Regions from separate parts of the Afifella sp. JA880 genome, predicted to be linked through region 2. Evidence: predicted binding sites of a transcription regulator. Region 2 holds the regulator's gene; the other holds the start of a gene.

Region 1 (11,075 bases), on a different contig from region 2:
TCCAAGGGCCGGCTGATGGAAGAGACGGAGCGACGTCTGGCGGCGGCCGGCTACAAGGTCGCGCGCATCGGCGGGGCGCGGCGTTACCGTGGCGAGGTCGAAGGCTGTCCGGAAATCGAGATCGCCTTTCTGTCGGCATCGGAGATTTCGCGCGAGCTCGGCCTCGGCCGCGTCCATGTCGGCGTCACCGGGCTCGATCTCATTCAGGAGACGGTGCCGGCCTGGCAGGAGAAGATCGGCCGCATTCTGCCGCTCGGCTTCGGCCATGCTGATGTCGTCATCGCCGTGCCGGAATTGTGGATCGACGTCGCCACGATGGAAGATCTCGACGATGTGGCGGCGGGCTTCCTGCAGCGCCATGGAAGGCGTCTGCGTATCGCCACCAAATACTGGAACCTGACGCAGCGCTTTCTGGAAAGCCACGGCATTGCGCTCTACCGGATCGTTGAAAGCCTCGGGGCCACCGAAGGCGCGCCCGCCGGCGGCATGGCGGATGTCATCGTCGACATCACCTCGACCGGATCGACCTTGAAGGCGAACCACCTGAAGATCTTGGACGACGGCGTCATCCTGCGCTCCGAGGCGTGCCTCGTCATGTCGCGCCGGGCGCCATGGTCGGATGCGACACGCCATGTGGCCGAGAAACTGGTCGATGCCGTTGCGCAAGAGCTTGACCGCAATCCTGCCGCCGAGGTCGACGAGGCCGCCGGAAGCCGGTAACCCTTTGGGAAGGCGTCTTCTTTAGAGTTCGTCCGGTTTCACTCTCAATGACCGGGCGGGCCCGCGATCATGGCTGCCAAGGCCGAAGACGCCGACGACCGGCGCACACGTGCCGTCGCGCTGCAAGGCAAGGTGATGGGCGCGATTGCCATCGCCTGTTCCCTCGGTCTGATCTCCGGCCTCTACGTGCTGTTCAAATCCGACGCTGTGGAAACGTTTCGCAAGATCGATGCGGCGACCGCGAGCTTTCCAGGGGCGTCCGAGAGGCCCCGGCCGAATGGCGACATCTCTGTCTCCGTGCCTCGCGCAGTCGTCACCACGCCTCTCCGCTCGGGCGACGCGGAGGAACGCCGGATTGCGCCAGCGGTCGCGCCGCGTGAGCGGATTCCGGAGCCGGCGGGCAATCCGCTTCCCTCAGACGTGAGCTTGCGCCCGGGGCTTTGAGCCGACGTTTTTGGCGAGCGGCCTTCCGCTGCAAGGCCAAGTGCGAAACGACGGCTTTGTTTCAGGCAAAAAGAAAGGGCGGCCGAAGCCGCCCTTTCCGAAAAGCGAGGGTCGTGGACCTTAGAAGTCCATGCCGCCCATGCCGCCCATACCGCCGCCCGGCATGGCCGGAGCAGCGCCTTCCTTCTTCGGAAGCTCGGCGATCATGGCCTCGGTGGTGACCAGAAGGCCGCCGATCGACGCCGCGTCCTGGAGAGCGGTGCGAACGACCTTGGTCGGGTCGATGATGCCGGCCTGGACGAGGTTCTTGTACTCTTCCATCTGGGCATCGAAGCCCCAATCGGCCTCACCCTTGTCGAGAATGCGGCCAACGACCACGGAAGCATCGACACCGGCGTTCGAGGCAATCTGGCGGATCGGAGCCTCAAGCGCCTTGAGGATGATCTTGATGCCGGCCTGGACGTCCGGATTGTCGGAGCTGAGGCCGGTGACGGCCTGCTTGGCGTGCAGGAGAGCGACGCCGCCGCCCGGAACGATGCCTTCTTCAACCGCCGCACGGGTGGCGTTGAGGGCGTCGTCGACGCGGTCCTTCTTCTCCTTCACCTCGGTCTCGGTCGCACCGCCGACGCGGATGACCGCAACACCGCCGGCGAGCTTCGCCAGGCGTTCCTGCAGCTTCTCGCGGTCGTAATCGGAGGTGGTCTCTTCGATCTGCGCCTTGATCTGGGAAACGCGAGCTTCGATGTTGGCCTTGTCGCCAGCACCGTCGACGATCGTGGTCTCTTCCTTCGTGATCGTCACCTTCTTGGCGGTGCCGAGCTCGTTGAGGGTGATGTTCTCAAGCTTGATGCCGAGATCTTCAGAGATGACCGTGCCGCCCGTGAGCGTCGCGATGTCCTGCAGCATGGCCTTGCGGCGATCGCCGAAGCCAGGCGCCTTGACGGCCGCGACCTTGAGGCCGCCGCGCAGCTTGTTGACGACGAGCGTGGCAAGGGCCTCGCCTTCGACGTCTTCAGCGATGATCAGGAGCGGACGGGAAGACTGAACCACGGCCTCGAGGACCGGCAGCATTGCCTGCAGGTTCGAGAGCTTCTTCTCGTGCAGGAGGATGTACGGATCCTCAAGCTCGGTGACCATCTTCTCGGGGTTGGTGATGAAGTACGGCGAGAGATAGCCGCGGTCGAACTGCATGCCTTCGACGACTTCGAGCTCGGTCTCGAGGCTCTTCGCCTCTTCGACCGTGATGACGCCCTCGTTGCCGACCTTCTGCATCGCCTCGGCGATCATCTGGCCGACTTCCTTGTCGCCATTGGCCGAGATCGTGCCGACCTGCGCGACTTCCGCAGACGTGTCGATCGTCTTGGAGCGGCTCTCGAGATCCTTGATGACCGCGGCGACGGCCATGTCGATGCCGCGCTTCAGGTCCATCGGGTTCATGCCGGCGGCAACCGACTTGGCGCCTTCCTTGACGATGGACTGGGCGAGAACGGTCGCGGTCGTGGTGCCGTCACCGGCGATGTCGTTCGTCTTCGAAGCGACTTCGCGCACCATCTGCGCGCCCATGTTCTCGAACTTGTCGTCAAGCTCGATTTCCTTGGCGACGGTAACGCCGTCCTTGGTGATGCGCGGAGCGCCGAACGACTTCTCGATCACCACATTGCGGCCCTTCGGGCCGAGCGTTACGCGCACGGCGTTGGCGAGAATATCGACGCCACGCAGCATTTTCTCACGCGCATCGGCGGAGAATTTCACGTCCTTGGCTGCCATATTGCGAACCTCTGTTTGTTGAATTGCGGGAAATTAGAAAGCGCGATCGGCGATTAGGCCGCCTGCGCCACACTCTCGCTGTCGATGACGCCCATGATGTCGGACTCCTTCATGATGAGGAGATCTTCGCCATCGATTTTGACTTCCGTGCCGGACCACTTGCCGAACAGGATCCGGTCGCCGACCTTCACGTCGAGGGCCTGCACCTGGCCGTTATCGTCACGCGCGCCAGGGCCGACGGCGATGACTTCGCCTTCCTGCGGCTTCTCCTTGGCGGTGTCCGGAATGATGATGCCACCCTTGGTCTTTTCTTCAGACTCAAGCCGGCGGACCACAACACGGTCATGCAGAGGGCGGAACTTCATGTTTCTTCCTCGCGTCCTTTATGCGGGCGCGCTGCGCCCAATGAGGGGATTTGCTGTTGTTAGCACTCTCTAGGTGTGAGTGCTAAGCGAGCGGGAGATAGGTGCTGGTCTCAGCCTTGTCAACTGGCGAGAACGCATCGAAGCGCGAAAGTTTTCGCCTCAAATCCGGCGGGCATCCGGTGCGGATGTGGGCCAGATCGCGCGTGACGCAGAGGCGCTATGCGGGCCAGAAATCGCGTCTGGCGGAAGGAGCGTCGCCCCCTAGTTAGGGGCCTACCGTGCAATTGCCAAACGGAGATTGAGATATGGCGAAGATTCTCGTGCTTTATTATTCGAGCTGGGGCCACGTGATGCAGATGGCCGAGGCGGTCGCCGAAGGCGCCACGAGCGCCGGCGCCGACGTGACCGTCAAGCGTGTGCCGGAGCTCGTGCCGCAGGAGATCGCGGAAAAGTCCGGTTATCTGCTGGACCAGCCATATCCGGTCGCCGAACCCGGCGAACTCACAGACTACGACGCGGTCATCGTCGGTACGCCGACGCGTTACGGTGTCATGTGCTCGCAGATGAAAAACTTCTGGGACCAGACTGGCGCCTTGTGGGCGTCGGGTGCGCTCGTTGGCAAGGTCGGCGCCGTCTTCACCTCCACCGGCACCCAGCATGGCGGCCAGGAGACGACCATCACCTCCACGCAGGTGATGCTGCTGCACCAGGGCTTCGTCATCGTCGGCCTGCCTTATTCGTTCCAGGGCCTGACGAAGATGGACGAGATCACCGGCGGTTCGCCCTACGGTGCCTCGACCTTGTCCGATGCGGACGGTTCGCGTCAGCCGAGCGCCAACGAGCTGGAAGGTGCGCGCTTCCAGGGCCGTCACGTGGCCGAGATCGCAACCAAGCTTTCCGCGTAATGTCCTGAGTTCAGCTTCTGGACTAACTCTAAACTCACGACTCTTGGCGGGCGGTGAACGGTGCATCGCCTGCCATTTTTCTCGATCAAAACAGAATTGAATAAGATTCTACTTGAATTTGTACGGTTGAACGGATTACGAGCCGGCTCGGGGGAACACCGATGCCGCAAAAAGAGCATCCGATCGTCTTCACGATCTATTCTGGCCTCGTGAGGGTTCGCCTCGGTGATCTGCTGCTGGCGCGCTCGTCCCGGGCAGTTGTCGCGTCTGAGGCGGGCCGACCGGACGCCATCTATATTCCGCGCCACAATGTCCGCATGACCCATATGCAGCGTTCGGAAAGACTCACGACTTGTCCGTATAAGGGTACTGCGAGCTATTACTCGCTCATGACGGAAAAAATGGTCGTGCCGGATATCGCCTGGTCTTACGAGAATGCCTATCCTGCCATCTCACGCATTGCGCATTATCTCGCTTTCGATCCCAAGAAGGTCGAAATCGAGCTGAGCGAATCCTCGGCGGGAGAGCCGGATTCAGAAGCTCTCAAGCCAGGGCCGTAGCTCCACCTCGAAGCTCCATGCGGAGCGTTCCTGGTCGAGGACGCCGAGATAGGCGCGGGCGATCGCATCCGGATCGAGGAGCGATTGCGGTTTGTCCGCAGGTTCGCTGCGGCCCGGCGTGCGGATGGCGCCGTCGATGATGAAATGCGCCACATGAATGTTCTGCGGCTGCAATTCGCGGGCGATGGATTGCGCAAGGCCTCGGAGGGCAAATTTGCCCATGGTGAAGGGCGCCGATTGGGCGAAGCCCTTGACGCTGGCCGAAGCGCCGGTGAAGAAAATGGCGCCGCCACCGGCCTCGATCATCCGCTTCGCCGCCTGCTGCGCGACGAGAAAGGCGCCATAAGCCGTTACCTTGAGAGAGGTCTCGACGTCCTGAGGCCTGAGCTCGACGAGCGGCCCCTTGCTGCGATAGCTCGGATTGAAGAGCACGAAATCGGGCGCCGCGAGATCCCGCTCGACCGCCTGAAAGAGGTCCGCCACCTGGTCTTCCTCGGCGACGTCGCAGCGATAGGCGCGTGCGTCGAGCTCCTTCGCGAGATCCTCATGGCTCGCCATCGAGCGCGAGGCGAGGGCGATCCTGGTGCCGCGTTCGGCAAGACGGCGCGCGACCGCCGCCGACAATCCAGGCCCTGCACCGACGATGAGCGCTGTTTTCGGTGTCATTGCGGGGTCTCCTGGTCGGTTTCGATGATTTCGAGCGGGATAGAAAACCCCGCCGTCTTGGCCTTCTCCGTGTCGTGAAACGTGAACTCGGCCCGATAGTTGCCGGGCTGCAGCGTAGGGACGGGGCAGGACAGAACGACGTTGAAGTCGCGCTTCGGCGCCTTCACGGTAGTTTTGACCGCAAACACCTTCGAGCCTTCGGCGATCACCTGTCCCGTCAGATTGCTGATCGTGAGATCGACATCGAGCGCCACCCGATACGCGCCGTCCTGCGGCACGTAGCTGAAGGCAACCGGTTCGGCATAGACGCGCATCGTCTCGCCGGGCCGGTAGCGGTCGTCGGGACGGGGCACATAATCGCCGAAGCCTTCGGCAGAGCTCACCGCAAGCGCCTTGCGGAAGGCGAGCGGGCCCTCGCGCCAGACGATGTCTGAGGCCTCCTCGAGCAGATCAAGCGCGGCAACCGTCTCGCCCTTTTCAAGCGCTGCGGCGGCTTTCTCGCCGAGAGCGGTGAGGCGCGGATCCTGCGCCAGCGCCGCATTCTGGGCCGAGCCGGTGACAACGGCCGTGACCAGCAGCATCAAGCCCGCACTGTGACGGAGCTCTCTCCAAGACATGACGCCCCCTTTTCTCTGCGAGGCTGAGATTCGCAGAGGGGCTCTGAAGGGGCAAGGGAGGGGAGAGGCGCGGGTGAAAGGCGGAGGAGGAGAGGGCCGGGGCGAAGCCAGATCGCCCCGGCGGAGGTTATGAAAGGAGTATCAGCTCGCTGCCGGCCCGACGGTGATCACCGAAGGAGGCTCGCCATAGACCCGCTTGGCGGCCCGCTGCACGTCCTCGCGCGTCACGGCATTGATGAGCTCGTTGCGCTTGTCGACGTAATCGATGCCGAGATGGTCGAGCTGGATGGCGAGAAGCTGCTTGGCGATCTTGCCGGAGGAATCAAAGCGCAGGGCGTAATTGCCGGTGAGGTAGGACTTCGCATCGGCGAGCTCCTCGTCCGTCGGCCCGTTCTCCGCCATGTCTTTGACTTCCTTCACCATCAAATCGACGGCCTCCTGGGCGGCATCGGCGCGCGTCGCGGCAGCTCCCATCCAGACGCCCGCATGATCGAAGGGCACGAGGCTCGTTCCGACCGAATAGGCCAGTCCGCGCTCCTCGCGGATTTCGCGGTAAAACCTGGAGGAGAAGGTCCCGCCGCCGAGGATGTGGTCGGCGATATAGGCCGGGATGAAATCCGGATCGTCGCGCTTGATGCCGGGTCCGCCGAGGCGGATGGAGGTCTGCGGCACGGGAAGGTCGACATGCGCCGTCTTGCCTGCGGCCGCGGTGAAGTCGGCGATCGGCTTGAGGTCGGCTTTCTCCGGCAGATCGCCGAAGACTTCGTCGAGCCGACCTTTCAGCGTTTCCGCATCGATCGCGCCCACGACGGCGACGACGAGATTGTCGCGCGCGAGGTTCCGCTCGGCGAAGCCTTTGAGGTCGGCGGCCGTCAGCTCTTCCACGCTTTCCTCCGTCCCCTCGCCGTTGCGCGCATAGGGATGGTCGCCGAACAGGGTCTTGGCCCAGGCGCGACGGGCGAGCTCATTCGGATCGGTCTCGTCGCTTCTGAGCTTCGACAGGATCTGCGCCTTGATGCGGGCGACCGGCTCGTCGTCGAAGCGCGGCTCGGTCAAGGCGAGTTTTGTCAGATTGAAAGCCTCGTCGGCATTGGCGGCAAGCGTCTTCATACTCCCGTAAAAAGCGTCGCGGCCGGTGTCGAAGGAGAGCTTGATGTTGAGATTGTCGAGGCGCGTCTGGAACGCCTTGGAATCGAGGTCGCCGGCGCCTTCGTCGAGAAGCCCCGAGGCGAGATTGGCGAGACCGGATTTGTTCTCCGGATCCTGCACCGAGCCGCCGCGGAAGGCGAACTGCATGTTGACGATCGGCACCGTGTCATCTTCGACGAGCCAGGCCGTGATCCCCTTGGGCGAGGTCACTTCCTGGATTTCGATCGCGCGGGCGCGGCTCGGCATGGCAACGGCAAGGCTCATTATGGCTCCGAAGGATAAGGCAAGCGAGAGGGTGCGCAGCATCAGTTCTGCTCCATCGCTGCGGCCGGATCGGCGGTCTCCGGCGCGGGTGGGGCGGCAGGCGTGTTGCCGGGAGCCTCAGACATGTCGGCCTGATGGTCGAGGGCCGGTTTGAGATAGCCGGTCGCGGCTTTCTCGGGATCGAGATAGCGCTGCGCCACCTCCTGCACGTCCTTTGCCGTCACTTTCTGGATGCGCGCCGGCCAGGTCTGAACGTCTTCCAGCGTGCGACCGATCGCGAGCGCCGAGCCGATGATGCGGGCGAGCGATTGCTGGCTGTCCTGCGAATAGACGGCATCGGCGACGACGGAGTTCTTGGCCCGTGTCAGCTCCTCATCGCTCACGCCCTCTTCGGCGAGCTTGCGGATGGAGGCTTCCATATCGGCCTGCAGCGTCTCCAGATCGACACCGTCGCGTGGGATGCCGACGACGATCAGGCGGGAATCGTCGACTGCCGTCGGGCTGTAATAGGCCCCGGCATAGGTCGCGGGTCCGTTGTCGCGCACGAGCTCGTCATAAAAACGGCTCGTCGCGCCGGTGCCGAGAATGTCGGCGAGAACCGAAAGCGCTTCGGCCTCGCCGGGCTTGGCGGTGACAGCCGAGGGAACGGCATAAAACTGCATCAGATTGGGCTCGCGCACCTTCTCGTCGCGCACGGTGATGGTGCGCGGACCGGGCGAGGGCGGCTCGGCCGGACGCGCGGGCCGCGCGCTGTCGGGCTTTGATTCAATCTGACCGTAGGTTTCCTCGGCGAGCTCCTTCACCTCGTCCGGCGTGACGTCGCCGGCGACGACCAGGATCGCATTCGAAGGCGTATAGAACTCATGGTAGAAATCGAGCGCGGTCTTAGCGTTGAGCGCCTTGATCTCGTTCTCCCAGCCGATCGTCGGCCGACCATAGGGATGATTGAGATAGAAGATCCGGTTGAGCGCTTCGTTCATGAGAGAGCCAGGATCGTTGTCGACCCGCATGCGCCGCTCTTCCAGGATGACGTCGCGTTCCGGTGCGACGACCTCGTCGGTGAGGACGAGATTGCTCATCCGGTCCGCTTCGAGCTCCATCACGTCCTTGAGGTGGTCCTTCGAGACGCGCTGGTAATAGGCGGTGTAATCGTTGCTGGTGAAGGCGTTCTCCTCACCGCCGATCTTCGACACATAGGTGGAGAACTCACCCTCCGGGTGCTTCTTCGTTCCTTTGAACATGAGGTGTTCGAGGAAATGCGCGTTACCCGACTGACCGGGCCGCTCGTCGGCGGAACCGACGCGGTACCAGACCATATGCGTGACGACGGGCGCGCGCTTGTCGGGAATGACCACCACGTCCATGCCGTTCTTGAGCGTGAAATGTTCGGCATTGGGGGCGATGCGTGCGACTTGTGGGGTGCTCTGCACCTCGTCGGGTGTCGCATCTTCTGCATAAGCAGGGGCCCGATCGAGGGCAGGGGAAAGGATAAGGCTGACCATGAACGCTCCGACTAGGGTCGGCACTTTGAACGGGAAATGCTTCAAGGTGAAGTCTCCGATTTGGAGTCTCTCGCAACCGGCTGCGGTTTAGGTGCTGGACATAGCCGCACATATAGGGCGGCAGAGATGATGCCCAATGAACATCTCTTCATGTTGGCCACATGTTGGCGGACCGGCCAATTGACGTTCTGCCCGCAAGCCTTTACCCGCGGCTCGTGCCGGTTTTCCGGTCCCAGCATAAATGGGCTCATGCAAGCGGAAGAGATATCAGGTCTGGCTGAGATCGCCGGCGATTACGAGGCGATTTTGTGCGACGTCTGGGGCGTCATCCATAACGGTGTCGCCGCACATCCCGGCGCCGTGGAGGCGCTGTGCCGTTTCCGCGAGAAGGGCGGACGCGTGGCGCTCATCACCAATGCGCCGCGTCCGAACGGTCCGGTCCGCGAGCAGCTTCTGGCGCTCGGCTGCCCCGATGACGCCTATGACGCGATCGTCACCTCCGGCGACGTGACCCGCCAGGCGATCTCCGGTTATGCCAAGAAGGGCGGCATCTGCCATATCGGCCCCGACCGGGATCTGTCGCTCTATGACGGGCTCGACGTGACGTTGGTGGGGCCCGACGAGGCGGTCGCCATCAGCTGCACGGGCCTGTCGGAAGACGACGTCGAAACGCCCGACGATTATCGCCCGCTCCTGGAAAGACTTGCCGGGCGTGGCATTCCGATGGTCTGCGCCAATCCCGACGTCGTTGTTGAACGCGGCGGCACCCTCGTCTGGTGCGCCGGTGCGCTTGCCGAGCTCTATGAAGAACTCGGCTGCGAGGTGATCCTCGTCGGCAAGCCCTTCGCGCCGATGTACGATGCGGCCTTGGCGACCCTCGGCCATCCGTCCCGCGAAAAAGTTCTGGCGATCGGCGACGCCTTCAACACCGATATCCGCGGGGCCAACCAGGCGGGCATCGACTGCTTGATGGTGACGGCCGGCATTCACGCCCATGAATTCGGCCATCCCGAAAAGCCGGATCTCGACAAGGTGCGCAGCCGCCTCATCGAGGAAGAGCGTCATGTCGTGGCGTTCCTGCCGCGCCTCGTCTGGTCCGCCGGCGGTGCAGGCGCGACTTCGTCCGATCCTCTCCGCTGATCTCTCGTCCGATGCCGTCTTCGTCCGTTTCCATTGCGACCTTCGATTGCCTGCCAGACGAATGGCGAAATGCCGTCGTCGCGATCGGCAATTTCGATGGCATGCATCGCGGTCACCAGGCCGTGCTCGCAGCCGCCCAGGCGGAAGCTGAGCATCTCGGCGCGCCCTGCATCCTTCTCACCTTCGAGCCGCATCCGCGCTCCTTCTTCGCGCCCGACAAGCCGCTCTTCCGTCTGACGGAGCCTGTGATGCGGGCAAGTGTCGCCTCCGCCCTCGGCCTCAACGGTGTCGTCGTCGCGCATTTCGATGCGGCCTTCGCCGAAACCTCGGCGGAAGATTTCGTGCGCCGCTTCCTCATCGAGAAGCTTCAGCTGCGCCATGCCGTCACCGGCTATGATTTCCATTTCGGCCATCGTCGCCAGGGCACGCCGGAATTCCTGCAGCGTCAGGGTGTGCTTTCCTCTTTCGGCGTGACCGTCGTCGACAAGCACGGCGATGAAGAAGGGGCCGTCTCATCGAGCCGGATCCGCGCCGCTCTTGAGGAAGGTCGGGTCGAGGAGGCGCGTCAGCTTCTGGGCTGGACCTGGTCAGTGGCGGCGAAAGTTGTCCACGGTGACCGGCGTGGCCGCGATCTGGGCTTTCCGACAGCCAATATGGTCTTGCCGGCTTCCTGCGATCTGCGTCAGGGCATCTATGCGGTGCGCTACACCCGGCCGGATGGTCGGGTGCACGATGGCGTCGCGAGTTTCGGCCGCCGCCCGACCTTCGACGACGGCGCCCCCAAGCTCGAGACGTTCCTGTTCGATTTCGAAGGCGATCTCTATGGCGAGATGGGCCTCGTCTCGCTCGTCGATTGGATCCGCGCCGAGGAGCGCTTCGATTCCATCGAGGCTCTGGTGGCGCAGATGAACGAGGACGCGGCGACCGCGCGCAGGATTTTGGCAAACCACCCCCTCGCAGATTTCGATCGCCGCAT
Region 2 (11,075 bases):
GGTGAAACTTGGCGAGCGTTGCATCGGGCGAAGCCCAGTTCAGCTTTCACGGGCGAGCTTGAGCGCAGCCGCACGCTGCATCAACGCCTGAAGGACGCCGTCGAGACGTCGCGATGCCGTGCGGTCCTTCAGCTCCTCACGCTCGTCGAAGGCGTTTTCGGCCTCCGGCAAAAGAAAATGCTCGGGGATCACGAGCGCGCCGAGCGCGCTTGCCTCGAGCACCTGCCGCAGAGCGAGAAGGCCGCAAAGACCGCCGAACCGATCGCTCGACGCGGATGCGAGTGCGAACACGCGGTCGCGGAAGGGCTTCACGTCCTCCCGGCCCATCCAATCAATGGCATTTTTCAAGAGGGCCGGGATGCCGGCATTGTCTTCCGGGCTAACAATCAGGACGGCATCGTGAGCCCGGAATTGCCGGGCGAGGGCGCGGGCTTTCTCCGGGACACCGCCCCGCAAGTCGACATCGCCCTCGTAGAACGGCAAAGGGTAATCGCCGAGCGACACCCGCGTCACCTCTGCACCGCGAAGAGCGAGCGTCTTGGTGGCGACGGCGGCAAGCCGGGTGTTGAGCGAACCGGAGCTCAGCGAGCCCGGCAGCACCAGCACCCGAATGGCCATCAGGCCGCCTCTTTTTCGAAGATCCAGACCCGCCCGGGAGGCAGGTTGAAAGCCACCCACGGCGACTTCTCCACCGTGAAGGAGCCGGGAACGGACTTCTGCGGCGATGTGAAGGAATAAGAAAGCTGGGTCAGATTTCCGCCCGGGCGGACGCGCGACAGGCAGTCTTCGATAAACCGGCGCCGTTTCTCTTCGGGAATGAGGAGCACGGGCACACCGGAGAGCACGGCCGAAAACTCGGTATCGGCAAATTCGCCGAGCGTGTTCTGAAGGTCGAAAGCGTCGCCGCGGATGAGATTGACCCTCGGGAAGCGCTTCTTCAGCAGCTCATAGAAATGCTGCTCGAACTCCACGCAGACGAGGCGTTCCTGCGGAATGCCGGAGCGGATCAGCTCCTCGGTGATGACGCCGGTGCCGGGCCCGAGTTCCAATGTCCAGCCTTCCGGATCGGGCCGGCCGTGCTTGATCATCATGCGGGCGAAGGCGCGACTGGACGGCGACACCGCCCCCATTTTCAAAGGGCGTTGGGCCCAAGTCTTGAAGAAGCGGAATTCGTCTTCGATCCGTTCCGCTAAAGGCGTCCCCGTTTGGACCATTTTTCGACCTTTCATGCTCTTGTCACGGCACACATAAAGTAATGCGCCGCTTCCCCCATTTCAGGCATTTCCATGAAACTTATGTGTCGCCGAGGGATTCCAGAAAATCCTTCACCCGGGCGAAGAAACCCGTGGATTCAGGATTGTTGTCTTCCGACTGCGCCTTTTCGAATTCCTCGAGGATCTCGCGTTGGCGCCGCGACAGGTTCTGTGGCGTTTCGACGACGATCTGCACATACATGTCGCCGAAATTGCGCGAGCGCAGGATCGGCATGCCCTTGCCCTTGAGGCGGAACTGCTTGCCGGTCTGGGTCCCCTCAGGCACCCGCACGCGCGTGCGCCCGCCTTCGACCGTCGGCACTTCGAACTGACCGCCGAGCGCCGCCGTGGTGAAGGACACCGGCACGCGGCAGAAAATGTCGGCTCCGTCGCGCTGGAAGAATTCGTGCGGCTTGATCGACAGGAAAATATAGAGGTCGCCCGCCGGTCCGCCTCTGAGGCCCGCCTCGCCTTCGCCGGCAAGCCGGATGCGCGTGCCGTCTTCGATGCCGGCTGGAATGTTGACGGAGAGGGTCCGCCGTTCCGAAAGCCGCCCGGAGCCCGAGCATTTGCTGCACGGATCGGAAATGACGGTGCCGCGGCCATGGCAGGTCGGGCAGGTCTGCTGAATCTGGAAGAAACCCTGCGTGGCGCGGATGCGCCCGGCGCCGCGGCAGGTCGGGCAGGTGGTCGGCGAAGAGCCGGGCTTCGCGCCGGAACCCGAGCAGATGTCACAGGTGACGGAGGTCGGAACTTCGATCTCCACCGTCTTGCCGTTGAACGCCTCTTCGAGCGTGACTTCGAGATTGTATCGGAGATCCGAGCCGCGCTCGCGTCCGCCGGAGCGGCGCCCGCCGGCCATGAACTCTCCGAAAATATCGTCGAAAATGTCGGAGAAGGAGCCGAAGCCTGCAGCCCCGGCACCGGCGCCGCCACCGCGGCCGAAGCCGCCGTTCTCGAAGGCCTGATGGCCGAAGCGATCGTAGGCAGCGCGCTTTTGCGGGTCGCGCAGCACCTCGTAGGCTTCGCCGATTTCTTTGAAGCGGTGCTCGGCCTCTTCATCACCCGGATTGCGATCCGGATGGTATTGCATGGCCATTTTGCGAAAGGCTGATTTGAGAGCCTTCTCGTCGGCCTCTCGACCGACGCCCAGAACTTCGTAATAGTCGCGCTTGGCCACGGCTCAGGCGCTCCTCTTGATTGATGCGAAAGGCACAACCCCCACCGGCCGCAAAGCGAGTTTGCCGCGGCTGCGTTTTCCCTGCGTGTAGCGGGCGCGCCGGACGGCTGCAATGCGAGACGGGCGCAGGTTGCGCCGATTGCTTTTATTTACCACTGCAAGTCGTGATGCCCGCCAAGCCGACGAAAAGCAAAGACGCTTTCCCTGCGGCGTTCCCGCGCGATTTTCTCCGTCATCCACGCGAAAGGTGCAGCGGAAGGGAGAAGTCGCGGCGGAGATTGCAGCAATGGCCATGGACCGGGCAAAAATGACGAGCCCGAGGCGATGCCTCGGGCTCTCGATCATTGGCGTTACGCGGACTTTTTCTGGTCGTCGTCCTGGATTTCCTCGAAATCCGCGTCGACCACATCCTCGTCCTTGTTGCCGCTGGCCTCGCCGGCGGCTTCCGCACCGCCTTCGGCACCGGATTCTTCCTGCGCCTTGTAGACGGCCTCGCCGAGTTTCATGGAGGCCATCGCCAGGGCCTGCGACTTCGCCTCGATGTCGGCCTTGTCGTCGCCCTTGGCGGCTTCCTTCAACTCGGCAAGCGCGGTTTCGATCGCCTGCTTGGTTTCGCCGTCGACCTTGTCGCCATGCTCAGACAGCGACTTCTCGGTGCCGTGGATGAGGGCTTCGGCCTGGTTCTTGGCTTCCACCACCTCGCGCCGCTTCTTGTCGGCGTCGGCATTGGCTTCGGCTTCCTTCACCATCTTGTCGATGTCCTCGTCGGAAAGACCGCCCGAAGCCTGAATGGTGATTTTCTGCTCTTTGCCGGTGCCCTTGTCGTGCGCCGAGACATTGACGATGCCGTTGGCGTCGATGTCGAAAGTGACCTCGATCTGCGGCATGCCGCGCGGTGCGGGCGGAATGCCCTCGAGATTGAACTGGCCGAGGATCTTGTTGTCGGCAGCCATCTCGCGCTCGCCCTGGAAGACCCGGATCGTCACGGCGTTCTGGTTGTCTTCGGCCGTGGAGAAGACCTGGCTCTTCTTGGTCGGGATCGTGGTGTTGCGGTCGATGAGGCGCGTGAACACGCCGCCGAGCGTCTCGATGCCGAGCGACAGAGGCGTCACGTCCAGAAGCAGAACGTCCTTCACCTCGCCCTGCAGCACGCCGGCCTGAATGGCCGCACCCATGGCGACGACCTCGTCCGGATTGACGCCCTTGTGCGGCTCCTTGCCGAAGAGGTTCTTCACCACTTCCTGGACCTTCGGCATGCGCGTCATGCCACCGACGAGAACCACCTCGTCGATGTCGCCGGCCGCGATGCCGGCGTCCTTGAGCGCCGCCTTCACCGGGTCGACCGTGCGCTGCACGAGGTCATCCACCAGGCTCTCGAACTTGGCGCGCGAGAGTTTCATCGTGAGATGCTTCGGGCCCGACGAATCGGCGGTGATGTAAGGCAGGTTCACCTCGGTCTGCTGCGAAGAAGAAAGCTCGATCTTGGCCTTCTCCGCGGCTTCCTTGAGGCGCTGCAATGCGAGGGGGTCGTTCCTGAGGTCGATGCCCTGCTCTTTCTTGAACTCGTCGGCGAGATAATCGACGAGGCGCATGTCGAAATCCTCGCCGCCGAGGAAGGTGTCGCCGTTCGTCGACTTCACCTCAAACACGCCGTCGCCGATTTCCAGCACCGAGATATCGAAGGTGCCGCCGCCGAGGTCATAGACGGCGATGGTCTTGCCGTCGTTCTTGTCGAGGCCGTAGGCGAGGGCAGCCGCCGTCGGCTCGTTGATGATGCGCAGAACTTCCAGACCCGCGATCTTGCCGGCGTCCTTGGTCGCCTGGCGCTGCGCGTCGTTGAAGTAGGCCGGAACGGTGATGACGGCCTTTTCGACCTTCTCGCCGAGATAGCTTTCCGCCGTTTCGCGCATCTTCTGCAGGATCATGGCCGAGATCTGCGACGGCGAATATTTCTCGCTGTTCGCTTCGACCCATGCATCGCCATTGTCGGCGCGCACGATCTTGTAGGGAACGAGCTTCTGATCCTTGGCAACGGTCGGGTCGTCGAAACGCCGGCCGATCAGGCGCTTGACGGCAAAGACCGTGCGCTGCGGGTTGGTGACGGCCTGGCGCTTTGCCGGCTGGCCAACGAGGCGCTCGTCTTCCTCCGTGAAAGCCACCATGGACGGCGTGGTGCGCGCGCCCTCGGAATTCTCAATGACTTTGGGATTCTTGCCGTCCATGACGGCGATGCACGAATTCGTCGTGCCGAGGTCAATGCCGATGACTTTCGCCATGTTCAATCACTCCTTTGTCGGCAGGCCGGCCGGACCCCTTCTGGCATCCGCACGAGGCAAAACGCCTTCACCAGCCCCCATGGTCTGACGTTCGAAAAACCTTTCGCGCTGGCTCTCCGCCGCGCGTTGACGGTCATATAAGAAGGGGGTTTCGGAGCCGCAAGTAAGAAGGGCCCTGAGGTTGCACAAGCCGAGCGGCCGACCGAGATATTGATGGCACCGCTGCCACGCGGTCTCATGCTCGCTGGCAAGCGTTTGAAAACACTGAAGGTCTGGATTGAAAGATTCGGCATGACGGCTCTTGAGGGTTTCAAATTGGCGCCAGGCTTCCTCGACCGGGCGCGCAGGAGCAGCTCGTCGAAGATCTTCGTGCGCTCCTGAAAGAGGCACCTTTCTACACGCCTGTCATGCCGCGCTCCGGCAAGCCCTTCTCGGTGCGCATGACGAATTGCGGCACGCTCGGCTGGGTGTCCGACCGCGCCGGCTATCGCTACCAGCCGACGCATCCCGAAACGGGCCGGCCATGGCCTCCGATCCCACAGGTTCTTCTGGATGCCTGGGCGGAACTCGGCGGCTATTCGAGGCCGCCGGAAGCCTGCCTCGTCAATTTCTATGCGTCGGGAACGCGCATGGGCCTGCATCAGGACCGCGACGAAGAGGATCTTGCAGCGCCCGTCGTCTCGCTGTCGCTCGGTGACGAGGCCGTGTTCCGCATCGGTGGCCACAGCCGCAAGGATCCGACCCGTTCGTTGCGCCTGAAATCCGGGGACGCACTGGTCCTGGGCGGCGAGGCGCGTCTCGCCTTCCACGGTGTCGACCGGATCATCGCCGGCACCTCGACGCTTTTGCCGAAAGGCGGGCGGATCAATCTGACGCTGCGGCGGGTGACGAAGAGCTAATAGGTTCGCCCTCGTAGGGGCCTATGCCAGATCCTTGCCGAAATCGCTCTTGCGGAAGAGAGCGTGGAGCGTGATGCCGGCCTGACGGAAAGCCTCTTCCGCCCCTTCCTGCCGATCGACGAGCGTCAACACGTGCTCCACCTCGGCGCCGGCCTCACGCAGGATCGAAATCGCCTGCATGGCCGATCCGCCTGTGGTGGTGACGTCCTCGACGACGAGAAGAGACTGGCCTGTGAGGCTCTCGCCTTCTGCGAGCCCTTCGATCTGGCTCTGCGTGCCGTGGCCCTTCGCTTCCTTGCGCACGAAGATCGCCTTCACCGGCGTGCCGGCAACTGCGCTCATCGCCGCCGTCGCCGAGACGAGCGGCACGGCACCCATGGCGAGGCCGCCGACATAGACGAGCTTCAATTCGTGCGCTTTTGCCGCGACGGCCGCGCCGATGAGGCGTGCGCCTTCCGGATCGAGCATCGTCGGTTTCAGGTTGAAGTAGATCGTACTCTTTCGCCCCGAGACGAGCGTGAACTCGCCGCCCTGGCGGAAGGAGCGTTCCTTGATGATAGAAAAAAGTGCTGCTTGATCGTCCATGTCGCCTCCGCCTCCCGAAAGGCAGGAAAGCCGGCGGCGGGTCAAGCCTTCAGCGTGTCGGGCAAGGATTTGTGCAGGCCTTTCGGCCGGCAACACTGCCGAGCGCGGGTCGCTCCGCCTGACGCTGCACAAAGAAAAAACGCCCCCTCTTGCGAGGAGGCGCATTGGTCAAATCCGGTGGGAATGGCGCTTATTGTGCCTCTGGCTTCGGCGCCTGATTGGCGGCCTTGTCCGGGGTCGGTCCGCCTTTGGCGACGCCGACGAGGGCCGCACGCAAAACTCGGTCGCCGATCATATAACCCTCCTGGGCCACCTGCACGATGGTGCCGGCCGGCACGCTCGGATCCGGGACCTCGAACATCGCCTGATGGCGATGCGGATCGAACCGTTCGCCCATTGCCGGAATTATCACGACCTCATGGCGCTCCAGAATACGGTCGAGTTCGCGCGCCGTCATCTGCACGCCTTCGAGCAGGGCCTTCAGCTCCGGATCTTCCGTGCCCCAGGCCTTTTCGTCGACGGCACCCAGCGCACGGCGCAGATTGTCGCCGACCTGCAGCATGTCGGTCGCGAATTTGGTCATGGAATAGCGACGCGCGTCCTGCACGTCGCGGGCGGCGCGCCGGCGAAGATTCTCCGCCTCGGCGGCAGCCCGCAAAAGCCGGTCCGTGAGGTCGGATTTCTCCGCCTCCAGCCGGGCTATCAGCTCTTCCACACTCTCTTGTGCGGCGGCGTCCTCGGCAGCCTGCGCGGCGGCATCTGCCTCTGCGGCCTCTGCTGCGCCCGCTGCATATTCGGCGCCAGCGCCAAGCGGCGGCTCGTTGTCCTGTCTCGGCGCTTCGTTGGTTTCGGTGTTACGCTTTTCGGTATCCATCGCGAAGCTTCGATCTCTCGTAGGTGATCTCAAGTCGAGCGGCATATCAGGGCTCACACGGGGAAAATCAACCCGCCGGCCCGCAACCTATGTCTAATCACACATTCTCAGCGGCGAATGAGCTGCGTCATCAGTTGCGCCGTGTAATCGACCACGGGAATGACGCGAGCATAGTTCAGCCGGGTCGGACCGATCACGCCGAGCACCCCCACGACGCGTTCTCCGCTGTCGCGAAAAGGCGCCACGACGAGCGACGAGCCGGAGAGCGAAAACAATTTGTTCTCCGAGCCGATAAAAATGCGCACTCCTTCGCCTTCTTCCGTCAGGTTGAGGAGCTGGATGATGTCCGTCTTGGTCTCAAGGTCGTCGAAGAGGATGCGGATGCGCTCCAGATCCTCGATCGCCCTGAGATCGGTCAGAAGCTTGGATCGGCCGCGCACGATGAGGGTGGCCGGCTCCTGTGCCGGGCCCGACCATTGCGCCAGCCCCTCCGAAATAATCGTCTCCGACAGGGCGTCGATGGCCTGTCGGCGCTCTTCGCGCTTGCGCTCGAGCTCGGCGCGCGCTTCCGCCAGCGTGCGCCCGCGGATATGGGCGTTGAGATAGTTGGAGGCTTCCGTCAGGGCCGAGGTCGGCAGGCCGCGCGGCACGTTGACGACGCGGTTTTCCACCGTGCCGTCATCGGCCACGAGCACGACGAGCGCCCGGTCCTGCTCGATGCGCACGAATTCAATGTGTTTGAGCCGCAGGTCCTGTTTGGCGGCAACCACCACGCCGGCGCCTTCCGACAGGCCCGACAGGGTCTGGCTCGCCTCCGTCAGCAGCGATTCGACGCTCTTTTCGCCGTCGCCGGTGCGCACCTGTTTTTCGATCGCCTGCCGCTCGTTGTCGCTGAGACCGCCGACCTCCAGAAACGAATCGATGAAGAACCTGAGGCCCATTTCCGTGGGCATGCGTCCGGCGCTCGTATGCGGCGCAAAGACGAGGCCCATGGATTCCAGGTCCGACATGACATTGCGCACGGACGCCGGCGACAAGGCCGTCGACAGAAGGCGGCTGATGTTGCGCGAGCCGACCGGCTCGCCGCGTTCCAGGTAACTCTCGACGATGCGTCGAAAGATCTCCCGCGAACGGTCGTCCAAAGCTGTCAGCATTTCCGATTTCATCATGGGACGTTCCCCGGTGCCGGGGCACCTTTGATGCCTCATATTGCTTCGCCGAGGGCATCACGCAAGGCACTCGCCTTGCCGTCGGCGGATGGAATGCGTAACAGGGCCCACATTCTTGAAGGAGGATTTCATGCGCCCATCGCGACGGGCCGCCGAGGAGATGCGCGCCGTCTCGCTTGAGCGCCGGGTTTCGAAATATGCGGAAGGATCGTGCCTCGTTCGCTTCGGCGACACGCAGGTGATGTGTCTGGCAAGTGTCGCCGAGCAGGTGCCGCCGTGGCTGCGCGGCGGTGGCCGCGGCTGGGTGACGGCCGAATATGGTATGCTGCCGCGCTCGACCGGCGATCGCATGCGCCGCGAGGCGAGCCAGGGCAAGCAGGGCGGCCGCACCATGGAAATCCAGCGCCTGATCGGCCGCTCATTGCGCGCGGTCGTCGATCTGAAGGCTCTCGGCGAGCGCCAGATCACCGTCGATTGCGACGTCATCCAGGCCGATGGCGGAACGCGCACCGCGGCGATCACCGGTGCCTGGGTGGCGCTGCACGACGCGCTCGAATGGATGCGCGCCCGCGACATCGTCAAGGCTCCGGTTCTCACCGACCATGTGGCGGCGATCTCTTGCGGCATCTATCGCAGCGAGCCGGTGCTCGATCTCGATTATGCGGAAGATTCCGACGCGGAAACGGATGCGAACTTCGTCATCACCGGCAGCGGCAATCTCGTCGAAGTGCAGGCGACGGCGGAGGGCAAGCCCTTCAGCGAGGAAGAGCTTATCGCCCTCATGGGCCTGGCGCGCAAAGGCATCGGCCGTCTCGTCGATTTGCAGAAGATGGCAGTCGAGTGATGGTGAAACTGGCCTTGGAGCCCGGACCTCTCGTCGTTGCGAGCCACAATCCCGGCAAGGTGGCCGAGATCCGGGCACTCCTCGACCCGTTCGGCTTCACGGTTCATTCCGCGGCCGATCTCGGTCTGATCGAGCCGGAGGAAACCGGCTCGACCTTCGCTGAGAACGCGATTTTGAAGGCACGCACCGCCTGCGACGCCGCGGGCCTTCCCGCACTTGCCGATGATTCCGGCCTCACGGTCGATGCGCTGAATGGCGATCCCGGCATCTATTCTGCCCGCTGGGCAGGGCCGGACAAGGACTTTGCCCAGGCGATGCGCAACATCGAGGAGAAGCTTCAGATGCAGGGGGCGGTGACGCCCGAGGCCCGCGGCGGAGCCTTCGTCTGCGTCCTGGCGCTCGCCTTGCCCGACGGAGTTGTGGAGAGCTTTGAAGGAAAAGTGGAGGGCACGCTGGTGTGGCCGCCGCGTGGCGAACATGGCTTCGGTTACGATCCGATGTTTCAGCCGGAGGGCCATGAGCGCACCTTCGGCGAGATGAGTGCGGAAGAAAAACACGGCTGGAAGCCCGGTGAACGCAATCCGCTTTCGCATCGGGCGCGTGCGTTCGAAGCGTTCGCCGTCGCCTGTCTCGGTCTCAACGGAGGCTGATGCTGCATGATCCCGGCCGCGGAGACGGAATTCGGCATCTATCTGCATTGGCCCTTCTGCGCGGCCAAATGCCCGTATTGCGACTTCAACTCGCATGTGCGGCACCAGAAAGTGGACCAGGCGGCCTTCGTTTCGGCTTTCCGCCGCGAGCTCGGCTTTTTTGCCGAACGCACGCGCGGGCGGCGGGTGACGAGCATCTTCTTCGGTGGCGGCACACCGTCCTTGATGGAGCCGGCGACGGTCGCCGCTCTTTTAGAGGCGGTCGCCGCGAACTGGCCGGTTGCGGAAAACGCCGAAATCACCCTCGAGGCCAATCCTTCGAGTGTCGAGGCGGAACGCTTCCGCGGCTATCGCAAAGAGGGGGTGAACCGGGTCTCGCTCGGCGTGCAGGCTCTCGACGATGCGTCGCTGAAGGCGCTCGGCCGGCTGCACAACCGCGCCGAGGCGCTTGCAGCTGTCGAACTCGCCCGCGAGATCTTTCCACGCCTCTCCTTCGACCTCATTTATGCGCGCTCGAACCAGTCGCTTGACGATTGGCGGCGCGAGCTCGGCGAGGCCATCGGCTTTGCGGCCGATCATCTGTCTCTTTATCAGCTGACGATCGAGCCGGGCACGCCGTTTGCGGCCCTCCATCAGGCCGGCAAGCTCACGTTGCCCGATCCTGACGCCTCGGCCGATTTCTACGAGCTGACGCAGGAGATGATGATTGCCGCCGGCCTGCCGGCCTATGAAATCTCCAACCATGCGCGGCCTGGGGCGGAAAGCCGTCATAACCTCACCTATTGGCGCTATGGCGAATGGGTCGGCGTCGGTCCCGGCGCCCATGGCCGCGTGCGCGGTGAGGGCGGGCGTTTTGCAACCGTGGCGGAGGCGCATCCGGAGACATGGCGCAGCCGGGTCGAAGAAGCGGGCAACGGCCTGATCGAAGACCGTCTTCTGAGCCTGGAGGAGGAGGCGGACGAGCTCCTCGTTATGGGTCTGCGTCTCGTCGAGGGCATCGATCTTGCGCGTTATCAGGCGCTTGCCGGCCGCCCGCTGCAGGAAAGCCGGATCCACGACCTCGTGGAGCACGGCATGATGCAGCTCGAACCGGACGGACGTCTGCGCGCGACGCCTGCCGGTCTCGTCGTCCTCGATGCCGTCGTGGCCGATCTTGCAGCGTGATGAGAGCCTTAAGGTCGTGGTTAACCCGGCCTTAAATTGCCGCTTTTAGCGTTACACCGGATCCTTATGGCAGTGCAGGACATCTGATGGCGGGGCGGAAGGCAAAGCAGCGCGTCGAGCCGCGGCTCGGCGAGAGCGGCGGCATCCGCGTGGAGGCGCGCGACCGGCCGGCCGGTGGGAC

What was found. The regulator HrcA, encoded in region 2, represses chaperone genes, less so after heat shock. The targets are predictions, from matches to a motif close to GTTAGCACTCNCNNNNNGNGAGTGCTAAC.
Region 1: a site for HrcA is predicted at 3,355-3,383, ahead of groES (co-chaperone GroES). Genes of this name have one in related genera too.

What each region holds. Positions count from the first base shown of each region.
Region 1 covers NZ_JAOANH010000001.1:1,536,848-1,547,922, reverse strand. The annotation lists gene hisG (ATP phosphoribosyltransferase) at 1-720, shown strand, start outside; gene NYQ83_RS07310 (hypothetical protein) at 790-1,164, shown strand; gene groL (chaperonin GroEL) at 1,285-2,931, opposite strand; gene groES (co-chaperone GroES) at 2,985-3,296, opposite strand; gene wrbA (NAD(P)H:quinone oxidoreductase) at 3,602-4,201, shown strand; gene NYQ83_RS07290 (DUF427 domain-containing protein) at 4,363-4,761, shown strand; gene NYQ83_RS07285 (SDR family oxidoreductase) at 4,735-5,427, opposite strand; gene NYQ83_RS07280 (hypothetical protein) at 5,424-6,044, opposite strand; gene NYQ83_RS07275 (M16 family metallopeptidase) at 6,186-7,457, opposite strand; gene NYQ83_RS07270 (M16 family metallopeptidase) at 7,499-8,959, opposite strand; gene NYQ83_RS07265 (TIGR01459 family HAD-type hydrolase) at 9,209-10,099, shown strand; gene NYQ83_RS07260 (bifunctional riboflavin kinase/FAD synthetase) at 10,111-11,075, shown strand, end outside.
Region 2 covers NZ_JAOANH010000003.1:654,733-665,807, forward strand. The annotation lists gene NYQ83_RS16055 (NADPH-dependent FMN reductase) at 40-618, opposite strand; gene NYQ83_RS16060 (class I SAM-dependent methyltransferase) at 618-1,121, opposite strand; gene dnaJ (molecular chaperone DnaJ) at 1,294-2,433, opposite strand; gene dnaK (molecular chaperone DnaK) at 2,784-4,709, opposite strand; partial or broken gene NYQ83_RS16075 (alpha-ketoglutarate-dependent dioxygenase AlkB family protein) at 5,001-5,608, shown strand; gene pyrE (orotate phosphoribosyltransferase) at 5,630-6,193, opposite strand; gene grpE (nucleotide exchange factor GrpE) at 6,384-7,067, opposite strand; gene hrcA (heat-inducible transcriptional repressor HrcA) at 7,175-8,236, opposite strand; gene rph (ribonuclease PH) at 8,367-9,080, shown strand; gene rdgB (RdgB/HAM1 family non-canonical purine NTP pyrophosphatase) at 9,080-9,730, shown strand; gene hemW (radical SAM family heme chaperone HemW) at 9,737-10,894, shown strand; gene NYQ83_RS16110 (transglycosylase domain-containing protein) at 10,981-11,075, shown strand, end outside.